Regions from separate parts of the Streptomyces changanensis genome, predicted to be linked through region 4. Evidence: riboswitches for the same ligand, from Rfam matches in the RefSeq annotation. Region 4 holds a riboswitch; each other region holds the start of a gene.
The links. Region 4 has a riboswitch for cyclic di-AMP ahead of NRO40_RS11875 (LysM peptidoglycan-binding domain-containing protein). Riboswitches for the same ligand answer to the same signal wherever they lie in the genome.

Region 1 (6,878 bases), 510 kb from region 4:
CGTCCGCACCCAGCTGGGCGCGGACCGCATCGCCGAGCAGCTGCAGGACACCGGCGTCAAGGCCGACGCGCTGCACGGCGGCATGACCCAGGGCGCCCGTACGCGGGTCCTGGAAGACTTCAAGAAGGGCTACGTCAACGCCCTCGTCGCCACCGACGTCGCCGCCCGCGGCATCCACGTCGACGGCATCGACCTGGTCCTGAACGTCGACCCGGCCGGCGACCACAAGGACTACCTGCACCGTTCGGGCCGTACCGCCCGTGCGGGCAAGTCCGGCGTCGTCGTCTCGCTGGCCCTGCCGCACCAGCGCCGCCAGATCTTCCGCCTCATGGAGGACGCGGGCGTCGACGCCACGCGCCACATCGTGGGCGGCGCCGGGGCGTTCGACCCGGAGGTCGCCGAGATCACCGGTGCCCGGTCCCTGACCGAGGTGCAGGCCGACTCCGCGAACAACGCCGCCAAGCAGGCCGAGCGCGAGGCGGCCGACCTCGCCCAGCAGCTGGAGCGCATGCAGCGCCGCGCCGCCGAGCTCCGCGAGGAGGCCGACCGTCTGGTCGCCCGCGCCGCGCGCGAGCGGGGCGAGGACCCGGAGGCCGCCGTCGCCGAGGTGACCGAGGCCGCCGAGGCCGAGGTGCAGGCCGCCGTCGCCGCCGTACCGGCCCAGCCCGAGCGGGACTCCCGCGACGACCGCTCGTCCTCGTACGAGCGCCGGGACCGCCGCGACGAGCGGGGCAACTTCGAGCGCCGCGACCGCGAGGACCGGGGTGGCTACCGCCGCGACGACCGCCGGGACAACGACCGTGGCGGGTTCCGCCGCGACAACGACCGCCCGTCGGGTGGCTTCCGCCGCGACAACGACCGCCGCGACGACCGGGGCGGCTTCAACCGCGACCGTGACGACCGCGGTGGCCGCTCCTTCGAGCGCCGGGACAACGACCGCGGCGGTTTCCGTCGGGACAACGACCGTCCGGCCTCGGGTGGTTTCCGCCGGGACAACGACCGTCCGGCGTCCGGTGGCTTCCGCCGTGACAACGACCGTCCGGCCTCGGGTGGTTTCCGCCGTGACAACGACCGTCCGGCGTCCGGTGGCTTCCGTCGTGACAACGACCGCCCGGCCGGTGGCTTCCGCCGCGACGACCGTCGTGACGACCGCCCCACCGGCGGTCACCGCGGCAGCGACCGTCCGTTCAACCGCGACCGTCGGGACGACCGCCCCGCGGGCGGCGGCTTCCGCTCCGGCGGCCACGAGCGCCCGTACGGTCGCCGTGACGACCACCGCGGCGGCTCGAACACCGGCTCCGGCTCCGGCTCCTCCTTCGGGCGCCGCGACGACAAGCCCCGCTGGAAGCGCAACGGCTGACGCCCCGTAGGGCGCCCGACGGGCCCGTACGCGACACCTCGTGTGCCGCGTACGGGCCCGTCCCGGTTCCGGGACGGGCCGTACGAGGGTGTTGTGCCGATACCCGATCGGCTCACCGGTCCCGGCGGGCTATGCTCGGGGATGACCCGTCGAGGGCCCTTAGCTCAATTGGCAGAGCAGCGGACTTTTAATCCGTTGGTTGTGGGTTCGAGTCCCACAGGGCCTACCAGTCGCGAGCCTCCGCGGCTCGTCACGGGGTCTGGTGCCCCGGCCGGTTCCTTCCGGCCGGGGCATTCGTGCGTCCGGGGGCGCCGCGCTCCCTTTCGAGGCCGTTCCGGACCCGCTCCGGGGCCGGTGATGGCCCGCTGTCGGGGGCCTCGTCGCCGGCGAACCGGGAATTTCTTCAGCTTTCTGGCGCTGAAGGCGCGAAATGGTCAACGGCACCCCCCGGGATGGCGTAAGGTTGTGTTCAACGACGCGGGGTGGAGCAGCTCGGTAGCTCGCTGGGCTCATAACCCAGAGGTCGCAGGTTCAAATCCTGTCCCCGCTACTGAAACCGAAGGCCCGGTGCTTACAGCACCGGGCCTTCGGCGTTTTCCCGGTCGGGCTGTCGGGCGGTCGAACAGCGGCCGGGCGACGTCGGTCGGCGGACGGTCGGCCGGATGGTCGGATGGTCGGATGGCCGGTCGGGCGGTCGATGGCGCGGCTCCCGGGATGTGGCCGCCGCCTCGCCCGGTCGGCCGACCGCGGGTCGCCGGGGAGGGCGGCTGCGGCCAGCCTGGGGTGGTGGGGCAGCGAGCGGAGTACGGCGAGGGCGGCGACGAGCGGGCCGGTGACGACGCGCGCGACGGCGCCGCCGGCCGGGGTGGCCGCGGTGCCCCGGTGCCCCACGGCGGCGGTGCCGGCCCGGTGCCCCACGGCCACGGCCGTGCCGAGCGGGATCGGGTCGAGGCCGGTCAGGTCGAGTCAGGTCGGGCCGAGACCGGTGGGGTGGTCCGGCGGATCGTGCGGGGGCTTCCCGGGCTGCTGCTCGTCGGGGGCGTGGCGTACGACATCGCGACCCCGCCGCCCTTCACGGGCGTCCCCTTCTTCGTCGCCGCGCCGCTCATCGCCGCACCCCTCTACACCCGGCGCGCGACCCTCGTCGTCGCGCTGTGCGCCGTCCTGGCCGTGATCGCGCCGCACCTGGTCGAGAAGCCCTTCCCCCGGGTTCCCACGCTGACCGAGCTGCTGACCGTGGTCACCGTCGGCGGGCTCGCCCTGCTCATCAACCGGCTCGTACGGCGCAGCGGCGAGCGGCTCGCCTCGGCGCGGGTGATCGCGGAGACGGCGCAGCGGGCGGTGCTGCCGGTGCCCGCCGAACGCATCGGCGGACTGCGGGTGGCCGCGCGTTACGAGGCCGCGCAGGCCGACGCGTCCATCGGCGGGGACCTGTTCGCCGTGCAGGACACCCCGTACGGGGTCCGGCTCGTCGTGGGGGACGTGCGGGGCAAGGGCCTGGGCGCGGTGGAGGCCGTGGCGATCGTCATCGGGGCGTTCCGCGAGGCCGCCGAGCAGGAGAGCTCGCTGGAGGCGGTGGCGCAGCGGCTGGAGCGGGCGCTCGCCCGGGAGGGGACCCGGCGGGACGGCCTGGACGCGGTGGAGGGGTTCACGACGGCGGTGCTCGCCGAGGTCCCGCGCGGCGACGGGACGGTACGGGTGGTGAACCGGGGCCACCCCGAACCGCTGCTGTTGGGTGCGGACGGCCGCGTGGCCGTGCTGGAGCCGCCGGAGCCGGCGCTGCCGCTGGGCATGGGGGAGCTGGGCACCTGGCCGGACCGCGCGTACACGGCGCCGTTCCCGCCGGGGGCGACACTGCTCTTCCACACGGACGGCCTCACCGAGGCGCGGGACGCGGCGGGCATGTTCTACGACCCGGCCGCCTGGCTGGAGGGGCGGACCTTCCCGGCGCCGGGGGAGCTGCTGGACGGGCTGGTCGACGACGTGCGGCGGTACACGGGCGGCGGGGCGGACGACGACATGGCACTGCTCGCGGTCGCCCGCCCCGACGGGCACGCTCCGTGAGGGGAGGACAGCTCTCGGCGATAACAATTGACAAACCGTCAGAAAGTCGTGGTCGGTCGGAGGGGTCTCGAACCCCTTGACGCGGTGTCAATTCGCCGGGAAATGTCTGCCTATAGGGGACTTGGTGCCTGTCGTCGGCCCTCACGAATACCCGGCAACGGCTTGGAATACGACCCGTGCGTCTATTAACGTTCGATAACGCAGCGCGGTCGTACCAGCCGTCGCAGAGGCGGCACCGTGCGCATGCGCCGAATCCCGCGAGGGAACCGGGGACCCACCACACCTGGGGTGAATCGGGCTGCATTCCGGCCCGTAGGAGACCTTCCTGCTCCGAACCCGTCAGCTAACCCGGTAGGCGAGAAGGAAGGAAAGGAGAGCGCCCCCGTGGCGTCCAACAGGCCTGCCCCCGAAGCCCCCTTCGGCGCGTACGACACCACCGGCCAGCCGGTCGGACAGGGCTTCGCCGGCACCGCCGCCCCCGCGGCCGACGTCGAGTGGAACCCCACCGAGGACTCCGTCCGTCCGGTCCGCGGCCGCCACCGCGTCGTCAAGCAGCGCGGCGGCCTCGCCCGCAGCTCCACCGTCCTCGGCGTCGGCGTCATCGCCGCCGTCGGCGCGGGCGGCATGGCCACCGCTCAGGACAAGCCCCGGGTCGCCATATCCCTCCCGGACGTCGGCCTCCCGGACGCTTCCTCGCTGCCCGGCGTCGGCGCCCTGATCGCCGACGACACCACGGACGCCGGCGCCGCCGCCGAGGCCGCCGCCGACCCGCAGGACGTCGCCGCCGCCGACCTCGCGCCCCTCGCCACGCTGTCGTCGGCCTCGCCCGGTGGCCAGGAGGCGCAGGGCGGTTCCGACGCGGGCGAGGCCCTGCGCGCCCGCATCCTCCAGCAGGCCGAGCAGCAGCAGGCGGCCGCCGACGCCGAATCCCGGGCCGCCGCGGAGAAGGCGGCCGCCGAGAAGGCCGCCGCCGAGGCCGCCGCCCAGCAGGCCACCGCCCAGGCCAAGGCGAAGGCCGAGGCGAAGGCCGAGCAGGAGAAGCGCGAGCGCGCCGAGGCCGCGGCCGCCGCCAAGGCGGAGGCCGAGCGCCTGGCCAAGCTCGCCGCGAGCTACGCCCTGCCGACCTCCTCGTACACGATCACCTCGACGTACGGCCAGGCCGGCTCCATGTGGTCCTCCGGCTACCACACGGGCCTCGACCTGGCCGCCCCCACGGGCACCCCGGCCAACGCCGTCCACAGCGGCACCGTGAAGTCGGCCGGCTGGTCCGGCGCGTACGGCTACCGGGTCGTCCTGGAGCTCGCGGACGGTACGGAGGTCTGGTACTGCCACCTCTCCTCGATGACCGTCAGCGCCGGGCAGAGCGTCGGCACCGGCGAGACCATCGGCCGCGTCGGCGCCACGGGCAACGTCACCGGGCCGCACCTGCACCTGGAGGTCCACACGCCCTCCGGCGGCGGCATCGACCCGCTGGCCTGGCTCCGCGGCAAGGGCCTCACCGTCTGACCCCGTCCCCGCTCGAGGCGGCGGCCCGCTCGAGGCGGCGGCCCGCTCGAGGCGGCGGCCCGCTCGAGGCGGCGGCCCGCTCGAGGCGGCGGCCCGCCGGGTGCGCGTCCCGACCGACGGTACGGGCGGTAGGGCGGTACGGGCGGTCCGACGTGGCGTACCGACCGACGGTACGGGCGGTACGGCGTGCGCACCGCCCGCCTGACGTCCGGCGGTCCATCGATCCCGGCAGCCTTGGCGGCACACCCCCCGACGCCAGGGCTGCCGGTCTTCCCCGCCCGGCCGGTCCCGCCCCGTCATGCAAGGCCCGTCCGGCCCGGCTCGCCCCGCCCGCGCTCAGTACCGGTACGGGTTGTACCCCGCGTAGTCGCGGTGCGGCGGCGGGGTCCACACGCGGCCGGTCGCGCGGGCGGCGAACGTCAGCGCCGGGCCGGCCGTCGCCTTCCGCTGCCACATGTGGTGCAGCAGCTCCTGCTCGCGCGCGGTGAAGTCCCGGTCCGCCGCGCCCCGCCGCGCCCGGTGGCGCAGGAACGCCAGCGTCGTCGCGAACGCCTCGTACTCGCCCACCGACCGGGCCGCCGCCGGGCCGTACGCGCGGGCCGCGTAGTCCCGCGCCAGGGACCGCGCCCGCATCGAGGACAGCGCGAGCGGCTCGTCCGCGGTGAGCCAGCCGGCCGCCGCGTACGCCGGCAGCTCGGCGGCTATGGTGCGCAGCTCCCGCTGGCGGGTCCAGACCGCGAGCCACGTCAGCAGCCCGAGCGCCGGCAGCATGAACGCCCCGTACACGGCGACGAACCCCCACGGGCCGAACGTCGTCGAGCCGTTCCACAGCGCGTGCACGCCCATCGCCAGGGCCAGCCCCAGCACCGGCAGCACCACCCGCGCCATTCTGCGGCGGCGGGCCGTCATCGCGGCGATCCCGAACCCGATGCCGGTCAGCACCGTGAACAGCGGATGCGCGAACGGCGACATCACCACCCGTACGAAGAACGTCGCCGCCGTCACCGACCCGATGCCGGAGGTGCCGAACTCCTGGTCCTCGCCGAAGGCGCTGCCCAGGTAGAGGATGTTCTCCGTGAAGGCGAAGCCGGTCGCCGTGAACCCGGCGATCACCACCCCGTCGACCAGGCCCGTGAAGTCACGTCTGCGGAAGAGGAAGACCAGCAGGATCGCGGCGGCCTTGGCGCTCTCCTCCACGACGGGGGCGACGACGGTCGCACCGAGCGTGTCGGCCGATGTCGGGTCGGCGGTCGCGGTGGCTATCCACCGGGTCGCGAAGGTGTTGGCGACGATCGCGACGAGGGCCGCGGCGAACGCCCCCCAGGCGAACGAGAACAGCAGGTTCCTCCACGGACCCGGCTCCACCCGGTCCAGCCAGCGGAACGCCGCCATCAGCAGCGGAACCGGCAGCAGCGCCAGCCCGAGGCCCACCAGGAAGCCCGTCGTGCCCGTCTGCTCGCGCACCAGGGCCAGGATCACCAGGGCGCACAGGGCGAGCACGAGGATCACGGCGGAGGCGCGCACCGCCCTGCTGCGCCAGAACGCGCGCCGGGGCTTGTACCGCCAGCGCGCCCGGTCCGGTACGGCGTCGAAGGACGGCCGTGGGTGGTACGTCGGGATGGCCGGCTGGGCGGGGCCGGCCGGCCGGGTGTGCGGCGGTGCGGGGCGGTGCGCGGGCGTCTGGGACACCCGGCCGACCCTAGACGGCCCCGCCGACACTCCGCGACCGTCTGTGGACGGTCGGGCCGGGCCCGGCGGGCCGGACGGCCGGCTGGCCCCCTGCCGTCGCGGCCCGCCCCGGGCGCCCTGCGGCCGTCGGACCGGGCGCCCGGCGTGGGCCCCTGCCGCCCTGCGGCCGTCCCGCCGGGGGTGCCACGCCGCGGGCGTCCGGACGTGGGACCCACGCTGCGGACGACCCGCCGCGGGGGCCTCGCTGCGACCCTCCCAC
Region 2 (6,878 bases), 2.4 Mb from region 4:
CGCAGTCCGTGCTCGCGGTCGGTGAGGTCCTTGACGTCGGCGATGCCCTGGAGCTTCTTCGCGCCGACCAGGTCCTTGATCTTGGCGATGACCTTCTCCGGGCCGACCGCGAACGGCAGCTCCGTGACGACGAGGCCCTTGCGGCGCGCCGTCACGTTCTCCACCGTCACCGTCGCGCGGATCTTGAACGAGCCGCGGCCCGACGCGTACGCGTCCCGGATGCCCGAGAGGCCCACGATCCGGCCGCCGGTCGGCAGGTCCGGGCCGGGCACGAAGCGCATGAGCGTCTCGAGGTCGGCGCCGGGGTGCTTGATCAGGTGCCGGGCGGCGGCGATGACCTCGCCCAGGTTGTGCGGGGGCATGTTGGTGGCCATGCCGACGGCGATCCCGGAGGCGCCGTTGACCAGCAGGTTCGGGAAGGCGGCGGGGAGGGCGATCGGTTCGCGCTCCTGCCCGTCGTAGTTCGGGACGAAGTCGACGGTGTCCTCTTCGATCGACTCCGTCATCAGGGACGTCGCGTCGGCCATCCGGCACTCGGTGTACCGCATGGCCGCCGGCGGGTCGTCGTTGCCGAGGGAACCGAAGTTGCCGTGGCCGTCGACGAGGGGCACGCGCATCGAGAAGGGCTGCGCCATGCGCACCAGCGCGTCGTAGATCGACGCGTCACCGTGCGGGTGGAGCTTGCCCATCACCTCACCGACGACCCGGGCGCACTTGACGAAGCCGCGCTCGGGACGCAGCCCCATCTCGTTCATCTGGTAGACGATCCGGCGGTGCACGGGCTTCATGCCGTCCCGTGCGTCCGGCAGGGCCCGGGAGTAGATCACCGAGTACGCGTACTCGAGGAAGGAGCCCTGCATCTCGTCGACGACGTCGATGTCGAGGATGCGCTCCTCGAAGTCGTCGGGCGGCGCGGTCTTCGTGCTGCGGCGGGCCATCGCTGCTGCGGCTCCTTCACCAAGGTGGATCTGACGCCGACCATTGTGGACCGTCCCACTGACAGGACCGACCGCGACCCGGAAGAGGGACCCCGCAGCTTGCCGGGAACTTCGCCGCGCGGTGGCGCGCTTGCATACAGTGGCAGGACTTTTCCATGACGCGATCGAAGGGACGTACATGCCCATGGGTCACACGGCCACGGCCGAGGCCGGCTCCGGCGGCCTGACAGCGACCGAGCACCGGCTGGCCAACGGCCTGCGCGTGGTGCTCTCCGAGGACCACCTGACCCCGGTCGCCGCGGTGTGCCTCTGGTACGACGTCGGCTCCCGCCACGAGGTCAAGGGCCGCACCGGCCTGGCGCACCTCTTCGAGCACCTGATGTTCCAGGGTTCCCAGCAGGTCCGGGGGAACGGGCACTTCGAGCTGGTGCAGGGCGCCGGCGGCTCGCTCAACGGCACCACCAGCTTCGAGCGCACCAACTACTTCGAGACCATGCCCGCCCACCAGCTGGAGCTCGCGCTCTGGCTGGAGGCCGACCGCATGGGCTCCCTGCTCGCCGCCCTGGACGACGACTCGATGGAGAACCAGCGGGACGTCGTCAAGAACGAGCGCCGCCAGCGGTACGACAACGTCCCGTACGGCACCGCGTTCGAGCGGCTGACGGCCCTCGCCTACCCGGACGGCCACCCCTACCACCACACGCCGATCGGCTCGATGGCGGACCTGGACGCGGCCACCCTCGACGACGCCCGCGCCTTCTTCCGCACGTACTACGCGCCGAACAACGCCGTGCTGTCCGTCGCCGGCGACATCGACCCGGAGCAGACGCTCGCCTGGGTCGAGAAGTACTTCGGCTCCATCCCGGCCCACGACGGCAAGCCCGCCCCGCGGGACGGCACGCTGCCGGACGTCATCGGCGAGCAGCTCCGCCAGGTCGTCGAGGAGGACGTCCCCGCGCGCGCCCTGATGGCCGCCTACCGCCTCCCGCACGATGGCACGCGCGCGTGCGACGCCGCCGACCTCGCGCTGACCGTCCTGGGCGGCGGCGAGTCGTCCCGGCTGCACAACCGGCTCGTCCGTCGCGACCGCACCGCCGTCGGCGCGGGCTTCGGCTTGCTGCGGCTGGCCGGCGCCCCCTCGCTCGGCTGGCTGGACGTCAAGACGTCCGCCGGCGTGGAGGTGCCGGAGATCGAGGCGGCCGTGGACGAGGAGCTCGCCCGGTTCGCCGCCGAGGGCCCCACGGCCGAGGAGATGGAGCGGGCCCAGGCGCAGCTGGAGCGCGAGTGGCTGGACCGCCTCGGCACGGTCGCCGGCCGCGCGGACGAACTGTGCCGCTTCGCCGTCCTCTTCGGTGACCCGCAGCTCGCCCTCACCGCCGTCCAGCGCGTCCTGGACGTCACCGCGGACGAGGTCCGGGAGGTCGCCGCCCAGCGGCTGCGCCCGGACAACCGCGCGGTGCTCGTCTACGAGCCCGCCAAGGGCGCCGACGGCGACCCGACCGACAGCGACGACGAGGAGGGTACGGACCAGTGAGCGACGCTGCCGTGTCTCTGACCAGCATGGAATTCCACCCGCAGCCGCAGGCCGGCGCGCCCCGCGTGTGGGCCTTCCCCGCCCCGGAGCGGGGCCGGTTGGACAACGGGCTGACCGTCCTGCGCTGCCACCGTCCCGGCCAGCAGGTCGTCGCCGTGGAGATCGTCCTGGACGCCCCGCTGGACGCCGAGCCGGAGGGCCTCGACGGCGTCGCCACGATCATGGCGCGCGCCCTGTCCGAGGGCACCGACAAGCACTCCGCGGAGGAGTTCGCCGCGGAGCTGGAGCGCTGCGGCGCGACGCTCGACGCGCACGCCGACCACCCGGGCGTGCGGGTCTCGCTGGAGGTGCCGGCCTCCCGGCTGCACAAGGCCCTCGGGCTGCTCGCCGAGGCGCTGCGGGCCCCCGCCTTCGTCGACGGCGAGGTCGAGCGCCTCGTGCGGAACCGGCTCGACGAAATCCCGCACGAGACGGCCAATCCGGCGCGCCGCGCCGCCAAGCAGCTCTCCGCCGAGCTGTTCCCGGCCACCTCGCGCATGTCCCGCCCCCGTCAGGGCTCCGAGGACACCGTCGCCCGGATCGACGCCGCGGCCGTGCGCGCCTTCTACGAGGCCCACGTCCGTCCCGCGTCGGCGACGGCGGTCGTCGTCGGCGACCTGACCGGGATCGACCTGGACGCCGTCCTCGCCGACACGCTCGGCGCGTGGACGGGCGACGCGCCCCGGGAGCGCGCCGCGTCGGCCGTCACCGCCGACGACACCGGTCGCGTCGTCATCGTGGACCGGCCGGGAGCCGTGCAGACGCAGCTGCTCATCGGCCGCGTCGGCCCCGACCGGCACGACAGCGTGTGGCCGGCCCAGATCGTCGGCACGTACTGCCTGGGCGGCACCCTCACCTCGCGCCTGGACCGCGTCCTGCGCGAGGAGAAGGGCTACACCTACGGCGTGCGGGCCTTCGGCCAGGTCCTGCGGTCGCTGCCGGACGGTTCGGGCGCGGCGATGCTCGCCATCAGCGGCTCGGTGGACACCCCCAACACCGGCCCCGCCCTGGAGGACCTGTGGAAGGTGCTGCGGACCCTCGCGGCCGAGGGGCTGACCGACGCGGAGCGTGACGCCGCCGTGCACAACCTGGTGGGCGTCGCGCCGCTCAAGTACGAGACGGCGGCGTCCGTCGCGGCCACGCTCGCCGACCAGGTGGAGCAGCACCTCCCGGACGACTTCCAGGCCCGGCTGTACCAGCGCTTGGACGCGACGGGCACGGTGGAGGCCACGGCCGCGGTCGTGAGCGCCTTCCCGCAGGACCGCCTCGTCACCGTGCTCGTGGGTGACGCCGCGCGGATCAAGGCGCCGGTGGAGGCGCTCGGCATCGGTGAAGTCACCGTCGTCGCCGGCTGATTGACACCCGGTCCGGAGCCGCGGCGCGCGGAACCTCGGGTTCCCGCCGGCCCCGGCACTCGGAGGGGCACACGGAGCCCCGGCGTCCCCAGGGATGCCGGGGCTCCTCCCTTCCTCGGCCGGGTGTCCGTTTTGTGGGCAAGGTGGGGTGTCTGCACTGTGGCGTGCGCTACAAAAAACCGTGTCCGTTTGGTTATTGGAAGATCAGCCACTTAGCGTCTTAGTCGCTGTCCGCCCGCATGATCCGCCGCACCCGCGGCATCGGGCAGCGATCGCCGAATCCCCGTCAGGCGCGAGCCTGGGGAACCGGGGACCCACCGTCCCCTGGGGTGAATCGGACGCCTTCGCCACCGCGCGGAGGGGCCCGTAGGAGACCTTCCTGCTCCGAACCCGTCAGCTAACCCGGTAGGCGAGAGGGAAGGAAAGGACACATCCACTTCATGGCGTTCACCCGTGCCGCCGGGAAGCACCGCGCCCCCAGCCGTCTGAGCCGCAAGAGCGCCCACGCCGCCGGCGTCGCCGCACTCGCCACCTCCGGCGTCATCGGAACCCTCGCGTCCCCGGCCTTCGCCGCCGAGGCCGACCGGACCGCGGCCCCGGAGGACGCCGGGCTCACCACCGCCATCGCCGACTACGAACTGGCCGACGAGGTCGCGGACCAGGCGTCGGCGCAGGAGCTGGCCGCCGAGGTCGCCGAGCGCCAGGCGGAGGCCGAGATGGCCGCCAAGCGCAACGCCGAGGCCCGCGCCGAGGCGGCCCGCAAGGCCGAGGCCCGCGCCGAGGCCGCCCGCGAGGCGCAGGAGCGCGCCGACCGCGAGGCCGAGCGCAAGCGTCTGAACAGCTTCACGCTGCCCGTCGCCGGCTCGTACGTCTCCACCGCCTACCAGTCGGGCGGCGCGCTGTGGTCCTCCGGCAGCCACTCCGGTGTCGACTTCCACGCCGCCTACGGCTCCACCGTCGTCTCCGTGGGCCTCGGCACCGTCGTCGAGGCCGGCTGGGGCGGCGCCTACGGCAACAACGTCGTCATCCGCATGAACGACGGCACCTACACCCAGTACGGCCACCTCGCCTCGGTCAGCGTCTCCGTCGGCCAGAGCGTCGCGCCGGGCCAGCAGATCGGCGTCTCCGGTTCCACCGGCAACTCCACGGGCCCGCACCTCCACTTCGAGGCCCGCACGAGCGCCGAGTACGGCTCCGACATCGACCCGGTGTCCTACCTCCGGGCCCGCGGCGTCAACGTCTGACCCGCCACCCGCTCACGGAGGCCCCCGCTCGCCGACGAGCCGGGGCCTCCGCACCATTGTGGCCCCCAGGGGTGTCCCGCCGAACAGGTCGGCGGGACACCCTCCCGCGCGCCCGCGCACGTCCAAAAAAGCACCATGAATTCCGGCCCGGCATCGGAAAATCGGTGTGCTTGCCATAGAGTCACCGCAACAGCGTCGAACTCCTGGGTGTCGCGCGGATTAAACGGTGGGCGGAGCGGTTCGGAGGTTCGGTATGCGCATTCCCGCGCATTCGGTGTGCACGGCGATCCGGGCGGACATCGTCTCCGGGGCGCTGCCGCGCGGCAGCCGCCTGACGGAGGAGCAGCTCGCCCGCCGCTACGGCGTCTCCCGCGTACCGGTCCGCGAGGCATTGCGCACGCTGGAGTCCGAGGGCTTCGTCACCTCCCGCCGTCACGTCGGCGCCTGCGTCGCCGAGCCCTCCGAGCAGGAGGCCGCCGACCTCCTGGAGATGCGCGCGCTGCTGGAGCCGCTGGGCGCCGCCCGTGCCGCCCAGCGGCGCACCGACGCCCACCTGAAGGTGCTGCGCGGCCTCGTCCGGCTCGGCCAGGAGGGGGCCCGCCGCGGCCCCGGTGAGGACCTGCGGGCGCTCGGGGGCTGGTTCCACGAGACGCTCGCCCAGGCGTCGGCGAGCCCCGGCCTCACCTCGCTGCTCACCCAGCTGCGCCACAAGATCGCCTGGATGTACGTGGTGGACGAGCCCGCCCACCCGACGGACGCCTGGGCCGAACACGGCGCCATCGTCGACGCCGTCGCCCGCGGCGACGCCGAGCGCGCCCGGGCGCTCACCGCGCAGCACGCCGAACGCTGGCGCGGCTCCCACCGGCTGCGCCGCGCGAACGGTGTGAGGGGTTCGCAACCTCCCGTAAACACGGCCGGCGCACGGCATTAACAGCGGCCTCGTATACAAAAAGGGCGAGCGCGGCCCGAATCTTTTCGCCTCCGCCGGGCGCCCGGAATGGGGGCGGCTGCGGAACGCGGTGCGGGAAATGGTGGCGGGGATGCGCGACGACGCGACGCCGGCATGTCGTAATGCGTCGACGGCCGGGAATTCATCCGGGGAAAGCGCCCGTCCGCCCTGGTAATCCCTCTCGCGCCGGGAATTCCCCTCCGGCTGCCCGCGCGCCCGCCCCGGCAACGAGAAGAGCCGCACCCCCCGACCAGGGGGTGCGGCTCCGTGTTCCGTGGTGCTGCCGGGGGACCGTCAGACGGTCTCGGGCAGCTCCTCCATGCCTTCGGCGACCAGCTTCGCCAGGCGGTCCAGCGCCGCCTCCGCGTCCGCGCCCTCGGCGTCGGAGGCGAGCACGACCTCCTCGCCGCCCTGCGCGCCGAGACCCAGCACGGCGAGCATCGACGCGGCGTTGACCGGGGTGCCGCCGGCCTTGGCGATCGTCACGGGGACGCCCGACGCCGTGGCGGCACGGACGAAGATGGAGGCGGGGCGGGCGTGCAGGCCCTCGGCCCAACCCACGTTGACGCGGCGCTCAGCCATGGTGTTGCCCTTCACGTGCTAGTGGTTGTCTAGACCAGTCTCCCATATGCGGAAGAGTGGTGGAACCCGGCTCGACGTGCCTGCCGACCCCCTCCCGCACCACGCCGCGCGCCGTACCCTTGGCCCATGCTGAACCCGTCCGATCAGTCGGCGCACGCCTATCCAGACCACTGGGAAGCAGACGTGGTGCTGCGCGACGGCGGCACCGCGCGGATCAGACCGATCACCACGGACGAC
Region 3 (6,878 bases), 2.2 Mb from region 4:
GTGGCCAGGCTCGTCGCCGGTGACGTGCGCCGGCAGAACCTCCCGCTCGCCGCGCGCCTCAGGTAGCGGGACACGGCCCGGCGGGGCCAGATCCGGCCCCCCTGCCCGTCGCCGACCCCTGCCCGTCGCCGCCCAGCAGGCCGCGACGGGCAGGGGGACACGTGCGTCACCCACAGGGAAATGTCGTTTTTGTGCACTCCAGAGATGTTTCGTCCCATCGGGATCGGTGAGCCGGACGGGGAAGCCCCGATGAGGAAGCAGGAGGGTCCACATGATCACCCGAGAGCAGATCCCGAGCGTGCTCGACCATCCCGTCTACGACCCCGACGGGAGCAAGATCGGCGAAGCCAGGCACGTCTTCCTCGACGACGCCACCGGCCGCCCGGAGTGGGTCAGCGTCAAGACCGGAATGTTCGGCACCAGTGAGTCCTTCGTGCCGGTCAAGGACGCCGCCGTGGTCGGTGACCACTTGGAGGTGCCCTACGACAAGAGCAAGGTCAAGAACGCGCCCAACGTGGACGTCGACGCGGGCGGGCACCTGTCCGAGGACGAGGAGCACCGGCTGTACGAGCACTACGGCATCGCGTGGGACGAGTCGTGGGAGCAGGCCAACCGGTCCGGTGAGGGAGGCTGGGCCCGCTCCGAAACCGACAGGGGGACCAGGCCGGCCGCGACGGACCGCGGTGGTGACGACGCGATGACCCGCTCCGAGGAGCGGCTGCACGTCGGCACCGAGAGGCAGGAAGTGGGCCGGGCCCGCCTGCGCAAGTACGTGGTCACGGAGGAGGTCCAGAAGACCGTGCCCGTGCGGCACGAGGAGGTCCGCGTCGAACGCGAGCCGATCACCGACGCGAACCGCGACGCCGCGCTGTCCGGCCCCGAGATCACCGAGGCCGAGCACGAAGTCACCCTGCACGCCGAGCGCCCCGTCGTCGAGACCGAGGCCGTCCCGGTGGAGCGGGTGCGCCTGGAGACCGACGAACACGTCGAGGAAGAGGAAGTCCGCGGCCAGGTCCGCAAGGAGCACATCGAGACCGATGCGCCCGACCGGCGGCGCGACGACCGTTGACCACGAGCGTTCCGTAGGCCGAGGGCGAGACCCGGTCGCCCCGGCACCCACCGGAGTCCTCCCGCAGGGAGCATCGCCCGTCGCACGAGGAGAAGCACATGGCCAAGGTCGAGCAACCGCTCACCGACGACAGCATCAAGGTCCGCCAGCTCAGCCACTACCAGTTCAGCTGGGTCGCCGGCGACCCCGCCGCTCCCGGTACCTTCACCCTCCAGCTCGTCCTGGACGAGGGGGCCTGGGAAGAGGTGCTGACCGTGGACGCCGCCGACGCCGACGTCCTGCAGGACCTGCTGTCGAACACCGGAACCGTCCACTACGACGTCGCCCGTCGCACCCTGATGTTCGGCGTCACCCGCGTCGGCGGCTGAACAGGGGCCGGCGGCGGCGTCGTCGCGGGCACCACGAGCAGGGCGGCCGCGTACCACGACCGGAGCGCGGTCGCCCCGCTCCACCCGCCCTCGGGCCACGGATCGACCCTGGGACGCGTTCGACGTACTGCTCGGCCCCGGTGCGAGGGCGCGCGGGCCCGCCGGTGGGACGGGAGGACCCCGTTCCGCCGGCGGGCCCGCGCGTCGGCGTGCCGGGGCCGGCCGCGCACCGGCCGGAGGTACCCCGCCCGGCGCCCGGGCCGCCACCTGTCGGCCCGTGGCGTCGGCGACCACGTCGGCCGTGCGGGTGTGGACGCCCGCCCGCCCCCGGGCGTCGATGGCGTCCTGGTCGTCGTGGCGGGCGTGGGTGCGGGCGACCTTCGCGACGACCGACGTGATGCGCAGGTCCGGCCGCGGGCTGCCGGACAGCAGGGTCGGCGTCCGGGTCGGCGCGCCGGCCGTGGCGGCGTGGCCGCTGCGCTGGTCGGGGTGCGCGGGGGTTTCGAGGAGCGGCTGCCGGCCGGGGGCGGGCTCGGTGCGCGGGCTGCCGTCGGTCGCCGCCTCGTGGAGGGGGCGGTGACGGGTCGCCAGGAGCCGTGGCGGAGTCCCGCGTCCCAGGCGGCGATGACGGTGTCGGCCTGCACGGTGTTGACGGCGGCGTGCGGGCGGGCGGTGTCCACCAGGTCGAGGCGCGGCGGGCGGCGCGGTCGGCCAGGGCGCCCTGGAGGTCGAGCTTGGTGGAGAACGGCGCGGTGGAGGTCTGCTCCGGGGTGTGCCGTGAACCGGTCCTCGAGCCGAAGGCCTCCACCTCCGCGGGGTCGGCGGCGTGGCGGGCGGAGGACAGCCCGGGAGGCGGTCCCGGGCGGAAGCGCTCGGGGCGGTCCGTGAGCAGGGGGCGGAGCCGGCCCAGCCGCGCGCCCGCGAAGGGCGCGCGTTGTGGACGTCGGCCGGGACGAGGGCCCGAGCACATCCTCGGACGCGTACCCCCCCCTGGCCGGCGGTCTCCGCGGTGGTGCGCGCCCAGTCGACGACGGGGCGGGCCGACGCGGGCGCGGCGGCGCGGGTGGATTCCGGCGCCGCCGCAGAGGGCGTGGTCGTGACCGCCGGCGCCGTGAGGCCCGGAAGCACCGCCCAGGTCGCCCACACCCGACGGTGAGCCATGAGAAATGCCGATTTCTGTACGATCCATCCCTTTGTCGGCTGTTTCCGATCGATTCAGCCTGGAACGCCCGTCGGGGCGGCGCAACCGCTCGGCGCTCCCCGGACCCGCCCGGGCGGCGCTCACCTCAACGGCTGGGACGCGCGGTCATGTCCGTTTCGTTGATGTCCGTGTTTATTGTGGGCCTTTAGGGGGAGAGGAGCGAATTAGCCGAGCTTTAGGGCGGATTGTGCCGCCCGGTCGCGGCCGGCGCGTCCCGTGACGTCCGTCACGCGGGGAACCGCCCGTCATTCCCGGACGGCCTGCGGTGTCAAGGAATTCACGCGAAATGGTCTTGGGAATTGATCACCCGCGGGAATTCCGGGCCTTGTTCCCGCCGACCGCCGTCGTCTACGGTCACCGCATTCCGGAGGGAACGCCGAATCCTGCCGCCTTCCGGACTCCGCACCCACTCACGCACGGCAGGAGCGGGGGAACCAGGTAAGTCGCCGGTCCGGTCCCCGGAGCGGCTCGGGGTGGAGTGGTGGCCGCGGCCACCGCCGGACATCTCCCGTCCGAACCCGACAGCTCACCTCGCAGGCGCCGGAGAGGAACGCCCCCATGCCCGCACAGGGTAAGCACCGCCGTCCCAGGAACAACCGCCTCGTCCGTACCCTCGCCGTCGCGAGCGCCGGTGGAGCCGCTCTCGCCCTGCCCCTGGCCGGCGCCGCGACCGCTTCGGCGGCGCCCGTCACGACGCAGCTCGTCACCGCGGCGCAGGTCACGGCCGCGCCGGCCGCCGCCGTGACCGCGGCCAAGCCCACGACGTACTCCGTGGCCGCAGGCGACACGCTCTTCCGCATCGCCGCCGACCACGCGGTCACCGGCGGGTGGAAGAAGCTGTTCCAGGACAACCGCCCGGTCATCGGTGACGACCCGTCACACATCCGGCCCGGCATGAAGCTCACGCTCGGCGCGAAGGCCGCAGAGCGCCCCGCGCCGGCCCGCGCCGACCGTTCCCAGGCCCGCCCGGCCGTGGCCCCCGTGCAGACGAAGACGTACACCGACGACCTCGACGGCTGGATCAGGGAATCCCTGGACGTCCTGGCGCGGCACGGAATTCCCGGCACCTACGAGGGAATTCACCGGAACATCATGCGTGAATCCTCGGGAAATCCGCTCGCGATCAACAACTGGGACTCCAACGCGGCCGCCGGAACGCCTTCCAAGGGCCTTCTCCAGGTCATCGACCCGACCTTCACCGCGTACCACGTGCCCGGCACGCCGCTGGACCCGTACCACCCGGTCGCCAACATCACCGCCGCGTGCAACTACGCGGCCGACCGGTACGGCTCCATCGACAACGTCAACGGCCCGTACTGACCGTCCCTCCGGGGCAGGTCCCCGAGCCCTGCCCCGGAGCCGGCGACGCGGTGAGGTCGGACGCGTCCGCGGACCAGCCCCGGCCGTCCAGATTGCCGCAGTGATTCACCGGCCGGTGCTCCGGCCGCTGTACGACGTTGCCGACGCCGAACAGGAGACCGCCCGTACCCGGGGCGTCCGCACCTGTGCCGTCCGAGCCGGGGAGGCCCCTCCCCGGAAGCTCCGTACCGGAGGCGTCCGTACCGCGGGGGTCCGTGTGGGCGCTGATCGTGCCGCGGTCGTCCGTGCCCCGGTCGTCCGTGTCGGTGACGGCCGCGACGGCGGCCGCGGCGGCACCCGCGGTCACCGCGAGCGCGCAGACCAGGGCCGGGACGGCGAGCGGGATGCTTCCACGCAGGGGGACCCCCTTCGAGGAGACGGTGTCCCGGCCCTGTGCGCGCCACCGCCCCGGCCACGCGCCCATTGCTCCGTCCGGCGGCGCGGTACCCGTCCCACCCGCCGGGCCGACGGGCGCGTACCGGGGCGGCCCCCGGTCAGGCGTAGAGGGCCGGGCGGTCGGCGAGCGCCACCTCCACACGTCCCCCGCCGACCTGCGCGCGCACCCCCGCCTCGCACACGGCCGCCGCCGCGTACCCGTCCCAGCAGCTCGGCCCGGTGACCTCACCGCGCCGCGTGGCGTCCACCCAGGCCCGCACCTGGCGGTCGTACGCGTCCTCGAACCGCTCCTCGAACCCCGCCGCGACCCGGCCGCCCCAGCGGCCCGCCGTGTTGAGGAGCATGCCGTGCGCGTCGCCGATCCGCGCCGTACCGCTCTCGCACACGGCCTCGGCCTGCACCTGGTACCCGAAACGGCAGTTGAGGTAGACCTCCACGTCGGCCAGGGCGCCGCCGTCCGTCTCGAACACCACGAACTGCGGGTCGGCGAGCCCCTCCGGGGCGTTGCCCGACGCCCTCGGGCGCAGCACCGTGACCGCCGCGACCTCCTGGCCCAGCAGCCAGCGCGTCACGTCCACCTCGTGCACCACCGAGTCCTCGACGAGCATCGCGTCGGTGAACCCGGGCGGTGAGGCGGCGTTGCGGTGCCGGTGGTGCAGCATCAGCGGACGCCCCAGCCCGCCCTCGTCCAGCAGGGCCTTCAGCCCGAGGTACTCCGCGTCGTACCGCCGCATGAAGCCCACCTGGACCAGCCGCCGCCCGAGCCGCTCCTCGGCGCGCACCACCCGCAGCGCCGCCGCCGCGTCCGGGGTGAGGGGCTTCTCGCACAGCACCGGAAGCCCGTACTCCAGCGCCGTGAGCAGCGCCGCCTCGTGCGCCGGGCCGGGGGAGGCGACGACGACGGCGTCGACGCCCGGCGCTGCCATCGCGGCGGCCGGGTCGGTGTGCACCGAGCAGCCGTCCACGCCCGCGGCGACCGCCGCGGCCCGCCCGGCGTCCACGTCCGCGACGGCGGCCACCCGCGCCCCGGGGATCACCCGGTCGATGCGGCGGACGTGGTCGGCGCCCATCCGGCCGGTGCCGACGACGGCGACGCCGAGCGTCCCGCGCTGGGTCATGGTCCAGGGTTCCTTCCGGGTCGGCGGGGGGCGCCGTCAGGCGCCGCAGGAGCGCAGGAACCGCCGTGTCCGCACGGCGATGGGCAGCGGCTTGTCCGGTGGGCACGGGTACATGTCCTGCTCCACGATGGCGAACAGGTCCACGCCCAGGCGCTGCGCCGCCGCCAGGACCGGGGGGAGGGCGGGCACCCCCGACGGCGGTTCGCACATCACGCCGCGCCGCACGGCCGGCCCGAAGGCGACGCCGTTCGCCACGACGTCGGCGAGGACGGCCGGATCGACCTGCTTGAGGTGCAGGTAGCCGATGCGCTCGCCGTACGTCTCGATCAGCTTGACGCTGTCACCGCCGCAGTAGGCGTAGTGCCCGGTGTCCAGGCACAGGTCCACCAGCCCCGGGTCCGTGGCGTCGAGGAACCGCTCGACGTGCTCCTCGGTGTCGAGGTGCGTGTCGGCGTGCGGGTGGACGACGATCCGCAGGCCGTACCGGTACCGCACCTCGTGGGCGAGCCGCTCCGTGCCGCGCGCGAGGTGCGTCCACTGCTCGGCGGTCAGCTCGGGCGGCTCGACGAGCGCCGCCGTGCGGTCGTCCCGCCAGAACGACGGGATGACCACCAGGTGCCCGGCCCCCACCGCCCGCGCGAGCGCCGCCACCTGACGGACGTGCGCCCAGGTGGCGTCCCAGACGGCGGGCCCGTGGTGCAGCGAGGTGAAGACCGTGCCGGCCGAGACCCGCAGGCCGCGCCGGGCCGTCTCGTCGGCGAGCCGGGCCGGGTCGGTGGGCAGATAGCCGTACGGGCCCAGCTCGATCCACTCGTACCCCGCCCCGGCGACCTCGTCGAGGAACCGCTCCCAGGGCACCTGCCGCGGGTCGTCCGCGAACCACACCCCCCACGAGTCGGGGGCGGAGCCCACCCTGATGCGGTCCAGGAGCGGGGTACCGGCGGGGCCCGACACGGGGCCGGCGGCGTCCATACGGCGGTCCTTTCACCCGGCGGGCGGTCGGCGGGGCGGGGAGGGACGACGACGGGGCCACGGGGGTGAGGGGAGCCGCCCGCGTGCGCGCCCGGTCCCCGGCCGGCCGCCCCGGTCGCACGGTTCGGATACAAGTGGGTGGGCGGCGCCCTGTCAACACCTTGTCAGGACATCCTCTCAGGACGAGGTCAGGATGTCCGTACATGGCGTTGACACCACCCCGGGCACCCCGTAGACCTGGGGACAGCGGTCACCGCCCCCTGCCCCCCGCCCGCCGGCACCAGGAGCGACGCGCATGCCCCACTCCGCCGAGACCTTCGACCTGATCACCATGGGCCGCATCGGCGTCGACCTCTATCCGCTCCGGACCGGCGTGCCCCTGTCCGAGGTCGAGA
Region 4 (6,878 bases):
CGTCACGGGCGAGCCCCTGTCCGGCAAGACCACCACGGCCTGGGCCGCCCTGCGCCGCGTCCTGCCCGACCGGCGGGTCTGCGTGCCCCCGCCCGGCACCGATCTGCGGGACCTGCCCGAGCGGGTGGCCGCCCGCGGCGGGCGGTGCGTCCTGTGGCTGGACGACCTCGAACGCCACCTCGGGCCGCACGGGTTGGACGCCCCGCTCCTGGCCCGGCTGACCGCCCGGGGCGTGCCGGTGCTCGCGACCATGTCCGACGCCGCGTACGACGAGCACCGCTTCGGCGCCCCGGGCCCCGCGCGGGTCCTCAGCCGGGCGCGGACGGTGGAGCTGGGCGCCGAGTGGAGCCTCGCCGAGACCGGCAGACTCGTCGCCCGGGACGACGGGCGGCTGGAGACGGCGCTGTACTGGTGCGAGGGCCGGGCCGTCACCGCCTACCTGGCGGTCGGCCCCGACCTGTGGGAGGAGTGGCGGCGCGCGGAACGCCCCACGCGCCACCCGCGCGGCCACCTGCTGGTGCGCGCCGCGATCGACCTGGCACGGTGCGGTCTGCACCACCCGGTCCCCCCGGAACTGCTGCGGGCGGCGTACCGGCACCACGCGCCCGACGACGCGGGCGACCTGGACGACGTCCTCGCCTGGGCGGCCCGCCCCCGCCTCGGCGTGGCCGGACTGCTCGTCGAGGAGGACGGCGGATGGCGGGCGTACGGTTCCCTGGTCGCCGACGCGCTCGCGGACGACGGCTTCCCCCCGGTGCCGGACGCGGTGTGGGACCTGGCCCTGGCCCACGACCACGCGGCCGTGGCGCAGGCGGCCGGCCGGCACTACCGGGCGCGCGCCCAGGCGGGGGACGCCGCGGCGATGCACCGCCTGGCGCGGCTGACCGGTTCGCAGGACTGGCTGCGGAAGGCCGCCGACGCCGGGCACCCGGGCGCGGCGGGGGAGTGGGGCCGCGCCCTCGCGGACCGCGGTGAACGGCGCGCGGCCGAGCCGTACCTGCGGGCGGCGGCCGAGGCGGGCGACGCCACCGCGGCGACCCGGCTGGGCCTGGTGCTCCTGGCCCGGGCGATGGACTGGCTCGGCGAGGGAGCGGCCGGCGGCGACCCCGAGGCGGCGCACCGGCTCGGCGACCTGCTGTTCGCCGAGGGCGACGACGCACGGGCCCTCGACCACTACGGCCACGCGCTCGAAGCGGGCCGCCACTCCGTCGCCGGGAGCATCGGGGCGCTCCACCGCTACCGGGGCGAGGAGCTGCTCGCGGAGCTGTGGCTGCGCCGGGCCGCCGACGCGCTGGACACCGCCCGGCCGGTCGAGCGCGCCCCGGACCGGATCCGCACCCGGAACGCCACCGAGCGGTACCTCCACGAGTGCGCCGACCACGGGCTCGGCGCGGCCGCGACGCTCCTCGGCGTCCTGTGCGAGCAGGAGCACGACCGCCCCGGTGCCGTCGACTGGTACACGCGCGGCCACGAGCTCGGCGACGCCTACGGCGCCTACCGGATGGCCCGCCTCCTGGCCGAGCACGAGCCCGAGGAGGCCGCCGCCTGGATGCGCAAGGCCGCCGACGCCGGGCACCCGGGTGCCGTGCGGGCCCTCGACGCGGGGCCGGATACCGTCGGGGGGTGAACGCTCCCCACGACCCCGCCGCACCCCCCGAGCTCTTCACCTGGGAGTTCGCCACCGATCCGTACCCGGCGTACGCCTGGCTGCGGGAGCACGCACCCGTGCACCGGACGCGGCTGCCGAGCGGTGTGGAGGCGTGGCTGGTCACCCGGTACGCCGACGCCCGGCAGGCCCTCGCCGACCAGCGGCTCAGCAAGAACCCGGCGCACCACGCCGAGCCGGCGCACGCCAAGGGCAAGACCGGCATCCCCGGCGAGCGCAAGGCCGAGCTGATGACGCACCTGCTCAACATCGACCCGCCGGACCACACGCGGCTGCGCCGGCTCGTGTCGAAGGCGTTCACTCCGCGCCGGGTCGCCGAGTTCGCGCCCCGCGTGCAGGAGCTGACGGACCGGCTGATCGACGGTTTCGCCGCGAAGGGCGAGGCCGACCTCATCCACGACTTCGCCTTCCCGCTCCCCATTCACGCCATCTGCGACATGCTCGGGGTGCCCGCCGAGGACCAGGACGACTTCCGGGACTGGGCCGGGCAGATGATCCGGCACGGCGGCGGGCCGCGCGGCGGGGTGGCGCGGGCCGTGAAGCGGATGCGGGCCTACCTCGTCGACCTGATCCACCGCAAGCGGGAGGGGTTGGGGCGGGGCGGGGACGACGACCTGATCTCCGGGCTCATCCGGGCCTCCGACCACGGCGAGCACCTCACCGAGAACGAGGCCGCCGCGATGGCCTTCATCCTGCTGTTCGCCGGTTTCGAGACCACGGTCAACCTCATCGGGAACGGCACGTACGCCCTGCTCCGCGACGACGGCCAGCGCACCCGCCTGCAGCGGTCGTTGGCCGCCGGGGAGCGCGGCCTGCTGGAGACGGGCGTCGAGGAGCTGCTGCGGTACGACGGGCCCGTGGAGCTCGCCACCTGGCGCTTCGCGACCGAGCCGCTGACCCTCGGCGGGCAGCGCGTCGAGGTGGGCGAGCCCGTGCTGGTCGTCCTGGCGGCCGCCGACCGGGACCCCGAGCGGTTCGACCGGCCGGACACCCTGGACCTCGCGCGGAGCGACAACCAGCACCTCGGCTACGGGCACGGCATCCACTACTGTCTGGGCGCGCCGCTCGCCCGGCTGGAGGGGCAGACAGCCCTCGCCACGCTGCTGACGCGCCTGCCCGACCTGCGCCTCGCCGTCCCCCCGGAGGAGTTGCGCTGGCGCGGCGGACTCATCATGCGGGGACTGCGCACGCTGCCGGTGGAGTTCACGCCCGAGGCAAGCTGACACTCCGTCATAACTGTGATCTTCGCGTAATCTCCCCTGCATCGACTTGTGACTGGCGTTCGAATGCCGCTACGTTCACCGTCACCTCAGCAGTCACGCGAAAGGTCCAACGCATGCGCTCCGGGAACGGACGACACCGTCGACCCCGTCAGGCCCCCGCCCTCGTCGTCGCCGCGGGGGTGACCGGATCCGCGATCGCCCTGCCGCTGCTCGGCGCGGGTACCGCGTCCGCGGCCGACGCCGAGACCTGGAACCGGGTCGCCGAGTGCGAGACCGGCGGCATGTGGAGCGCCGACCTCGGCAACGGCTACTACGGCGGCCTCCAGTTCTCCCAGGAGACCTGGCAGGCGTACGGCGGCACGGCCTACGCGCCCCGCGCCGACCTCGCCAGCCGCGCCCAGCAGATCGCCGTCGCGGAGAAGGTCTTCGCCGCGCAGGGCGCCGCCGCCTGGGAGACCTGCGCCCCCATCGCCGGCCTGACCGTCGGCGGCGGCTCCACCGCGGAGACCGACCCCGGCACCTCGCCCGCCCCGTCGGCGAGCGCCGAGGAGCCGGAGGCGTCCGCCGAGCCCGCCCCCGACGCCGGCACGCCCTCCACGGCGGACCGGCCCGCGACCGGCACCGAGGCCGCCACCGTCTCCGGCACGCCTGGCTCCGGTGCGACCGGCGCCACCGCGGGCTCCGGCGCCACCGCCGGGCCGACCGCGCCGGCGACGACGCCGACCGCCCCGGGCGCTTCCCCCGCCGAGCCGTCCCCGACGGCCCCCGGCGAGGCCCCCGTCGACGGCGGGGTCCCGACCCCCGCGTCCGGCAACGGCAAGCACCGCGGCGAGCCGGCCAAGGAGGAGGGCGCGACCGGTCCGACGGCCCCGGTCCCCGGTGACGGCTCCGTCGACACCGGCGCCGCGGTCGAAGGGCGCGGAACGGGTACGCCCACCTCGCGGGGTGACGCCGCGGCACGTACGGCCGACGGCCTCGCGGCCGACGGCACGTACACCGTCCGGCCCGGCGACAACCTCTGGGCCATCGCGGACGCCCACGAGGTGCCCGGCGGCTGGACGGCCCTCTACGACGCCAACCGCGAGGCCGTCGGCACCGACCCGGACCTCATCGTCCCTGGCCAGAGCCTCGATCTCGCCCAGCCCAAGGGGTAGTTACGGGCTGAATGTCCGTTTCTGGGAAGTGAGACAAGAGTCTCTTCACCCCAACTGGCGCGTCGCCGCCGCCCGGTCCGTCCGTTTCGGCCCCTACCTGCGCAAACACCCCTAAGGGGCAGGCAAGTAGGGGCGGATTGACCCGAATGTCCCCCTTTGAACTTCGGGTCGGTCTGTGATTACCGTCGAGACCAGCTCGCCACCGCGGGCCCCGTCCGACCGGTAACGCCGAATCCTGCCGCCGGCGACGGGAACAGTCGACGCTTCCAGCGCCGTGGGCAGGAGCGGGGGACCCAAGGTAAGCGCCGGGGCCGGGCCGTCGAAGGACGGCCGGGACCGGCTAGGGGTGAAGCCGTGCGCCACCCAGCGCACGGCCGGGCACTCACCAGGCCCGAACCCGACAGCTCACCTCGTAGGCGTCGGTGAGGAGACACACCCATGCTTTCTTCCGGTAAGCGCAAGCACCGTCGCCCGTCCAAGGCCGTCCGTTTCGCCGCCTTCGCCGGCATCACGGGTGCCGCCGTCGCCGCCCCGCTGCTCGGCGCCACGACCGCGAGCGCCGCCACCGCCGCCGAGTGGGACCGCGTCGCGCAGTGCGAGTCCGGCGGCGACTGGTCGATCAACACCGGCAACGGCTACTACGGCGGCCTGCAGTTCTCCGCCTCCACCTGGGCGGCGTACGGCGGCACCGCGTACGCCCAGACCGCCGACAAGGCCTCCAAGTCGCAGCAGATAGCCGTGGCCGAGAAGGTCCTCGCCGGCCAGGGCAAGGGCGCGTGGCCGAGCTGCGGCGTCGGCCTGTCCGGTGCCGCGTACGACGGCGCCGCCGCCGAGCGCACCGCCGAGGAGCCCACCACGCGCAGCGAGCAGCGCACCACGCCGAAGGCCGCGACGCCCAAGGCCGCCCCGAAGTCCTCCGGCACCGTCACCACCCCGACCGGCGAGAAGGTCGAGAAGGGCGACGGCGAGTACCGCGTCAAGGCCGGCGACACGCTCAGCTCCATCGCCACGGCCGAGAAGGTCGCGGGCGGCTGGAAGAAGCTGTTCGACCTGAACGAGGACATCGTCTCCGACGCCGACCTGATCTACCCGGGCCAGCAGCTCCACCTGAGCTGACCCCCCGCGGCGACCGGCCCCGGCCCCGACGCGCCCTCCACCCGGGGGTGTGCCGGACCGGGGCCCTCCGCCGTCAGGACCCCCGTGCGAAACGGGGCGAACCGGGCCAGGACGGATGAGTGTCGACCCGCTCAGCGTGATTACTCATCAGTAGGAACGCTGTCAGTTCGTCCCGACTCATGGGTGGTTGTGCCCTTTTTCGTCCCAGGAGGCGGGCGGTCGCGGGCACCGGCCCCGGAGCCGGTTAGGCTCTTGCCGCAAGGGTGAAGCCCCTGCACTCCACGCGTCACATCCCAGAAGGAGATGCTCGTGCCGTCCATCGACGTCGTCGTAGCCCGGGAAATCCTGGACTCCCGAGGCAACCCCACGGTCGAGGTCGAGGTCGGCCTCGACGACGGCAGCACCGGCCGTGCTGCCGTCCCCTCCGGTGCCTCCACCGGTGCGTTCGAGGCCCTCGAGCTCCGCGACGGTGACAAGGACCGCTACCTCGGCAAGGGTGTCGAGAAGGCGGTGCTCGCCGTCATCGAGCAGATCGGACCGGAGCTCGTCGGCTACGACGCCACCGAGCAGCGGCTCATCGACCAGGCGATGTTCGACCTGGACGCCACCCCGGACAAGTCCTCCCTCGGCGCCAACGCCATCCTCGGCGTCTCCCTCGCCGTGGCGCACGCCGCCTCCGAGGCCTCCGACCTCCCGCTCTTCCGCTACCTGGGCGGCCCGAACGCGCACCTGCTGCCGGTGCCGATGATGAACATCCTGAACGGCGGCTCGCACGCCGACTCCAACGTGGACATCCAGGAGTTCATGATCGCGCCGATCGGCGCCGAGTCCTTCTCCGAGGCCCTGCGCTGGGGCACCGAGGTCTACCACACCCTCAAGAAGGTGCTGAAGGAGAAGGGCCTGTCCACCGGCCTCGGCGACGAGGGCGGCTTCGCCCCGAACCTGGAGTCGAACCGCGCCGCGCTCGACCTCATCCTGGAGGCGATCAAGCAGGCCGGCTACACCCCGGGCCGCGACATCGCGCTCGCCCTGGACGTCGCCGCGTCCGAGTTCCACAAGGACGGCGCCTACGCGTTCGAGGGCAAGTCCCGCACGGCCGCCGAGATGACCGAGTACTACGCCGAGCTCGTCGAGGCGTACCCGCTCGTCTCCATCGAGGACCCGCTGTTCGAGGACGACTGGGACGGCTGGAAGACCATCACCGAGAAGCTCGGCGCGAAGGTCCAGCTCGTCGGTGACGACCTGTTCGTCACCAACCCCGAGCGCCTCGCCCGCGGCATCGAGGAGGGCGCGGCCAACGCGCTGCTCGTCAAGGTGAACCAGATCGGCTCCCTCACCGAGACCCTCGACGCCGTCGAGCTGGCCCAGCGCAACGGCTTCAAGTGCATGATGTCCCACCGCTCCGGCGAGACCGAGGACGTCACCATCGCCGACCTGGCCGTCGCCACCAACTGCGGCCAGATCAAGACCGGCGCCCCGGCCCGCTCCGAGCGCGTCGCCAAGTACAACCAGCTGCTGCGCATCGAGGAGATCCTCGACGACGCCGCGGTGTACGCCGGTCGCAGCGCCTTCCCGCGCTTCAAGGGCTGACGCCCGCCCGACGCCGCAGTTGCGCACGTCCCCGGCCACGGTCCCGTACCGTGTCCGGGGACGTCGTACGTCGTACGTGAGGAGGGGCGAGCCGATGGGCCAGGACCGGGACCGGTTCTCGACCGCGAC

Region 1: another riboswitch for cyclic di-AMP. It lies ahead of NRO40_RS14045 (M23 family metallopeptidase); the one in region 4 lies ahead of NRO40_RS11875 (LysM peptidoglycan-binding domain-containing protein).
Region 2: another riboswitch for cyclic di-AMP. It lies ahead of NRO40_RS22615 (M23 family metallopeptidase); the one in region 4 lies ahead of NRO40_RS11875 (LysM peptidoglycan-binding domain-containing protein).
Region 3: another riboswitch for cyclic di-AMP. It lies ahead of NRO40_RS02150 (transglycosylase SLT domain-containing protein); the one in region 4 lies ahead of NRO40_RS11875 (LysM peptidoglycan-binding domain-containing protein).

Annotation. Positions count from the first base shown of each region.
Region 1 covers NZ_CP102332.1:3,187,391-3,194,268, reverse strand. Annotated here, with positions in the region: gene NRO40_RS14065 (DEAD/DEAH box helicase) at 1-1,360, shown strand, start outside; tRNA gene NRO40_RS14060 (tRNA-Lys) at 1,514-1,589, shown strand; tRNA gene NRO40_RS14055 (tRNA-Met) at 1,837-1,910, shown strand; gene NRO40_RS14050 (PP2C family protein-serine/threonine phosphatase) at 2,147-3,424, shown strand; cyclic di-AMP (ydaO/yuaA leader) riboswitch at 3,661-3,797, shown strand; gene NRO40_RS14045 (M23 family metallopeptidase) at 3,809-4,930, shown strand; gene NRO40_RS14040 (PrsW family intramembrane metalloprotease) at 5,267-6,619, opposite strand.
Region 2 covers NZ_CP102332.1:5,104,307-5,111,184, forward strand. Annotated here, with positions in the region: gene NRO40_RS22600 (DNA gyrase/topoisomerase IV subunit A) at 1-938, opposite strand, end outside; gene NRO40_RS22605 (M16 family metallopeptidase) at 1,123-2,472, shown strand; gene NRO40_RS22610 (M16 family metallopeptidase) at 2,499-3,866, shown strand; cyclic di-AMP (ydaO/yuaA leader) riboswitch at 4,130-4,293, shown strand; gene NRO40_RS22615 (M23 family metallopeptidase) at 4,307-5,110, shown strand; gene NRO40_RS22620 (GntR family transcriptional regulator) at 5,364-6,041, shown strand; gene NRO40_RS22625 (HPr family phosphocarrier protein) at 6,354-6,641, opposite strand; gene NRO40_RS22630 (bifunctional acetate--CoA ligase family protein/GNAT family N-acetyltransferase) at 6,768-6,878, shown strand, end outside.
Region 3 covers NZ_CP102332.1:494,193-501,070, reverse strand. Annotated here, with positions in the region: gene NRO40_RS02170 (SGNH/GDSL hydrolase family protein) at 1-66, shown strand, start outside; gene NRO40_RS02165 (DUF2382 domain-containing protein) at 272-1,069, shown strand; gene NRO40_RS02160 (hypothetical protein) at 1,168-1,437, shown strand; gene NRO40_RS02155 (hypothetical protein) at 1,715-2,017, shown strand; cyclic di-AMP (ydaO/yuaA leader) riboswitch at 3,036-3,191, shown strand; gene NRO40_RS02150 (transglycosylase SLT domain-containing protein) at 3,197-3,958, shown strand; gene NRO40_RS02145 (hypothetical protein) at 3,942-4,421, opposite strand; gene NRO40_RS02140 (Gfo/Idh/MocA family protein) at 4,492-5,511, opposite strand; gene NRO40_RS02135 (sugar phosphate isomerase/epimerase family protein) at 5,548-6,483, opposite strand; gene iolC (5-dehydro-2-deoxygluconokinase) at 6,779-6,878, shown strand, end outside.
Region 4 covers NZ_CP102332.1:2,681,522-2,688,399, reverse strand. Annotated here, with positions in the region: gene NRO40_RS11890 (hypothetical protein) at 1-1,627, shown strand, start outside; gene NRO40_RS11885 (cytochrome P450 family protein) at 1,624-2,889, shown strand; gene NRO40_RS11880 (transglycosylase family protein) at 3,003-4,043, shown strand; cyclic di-AMP (ydaO/yuaA leader) riboswitch at 4,304-4,477, shown strand; gene NRO40_RS11875 (LysM peptidoglycan-binding domain-containing protein) at 4,482-5,159, shown strand; gene eno (phosphopyruvate hydratase) at 5,469-6,749, shown strand; gene NRO40_RS11865 (FtsB family cell division protein) at 6,844-6,878, shown strand, end outside.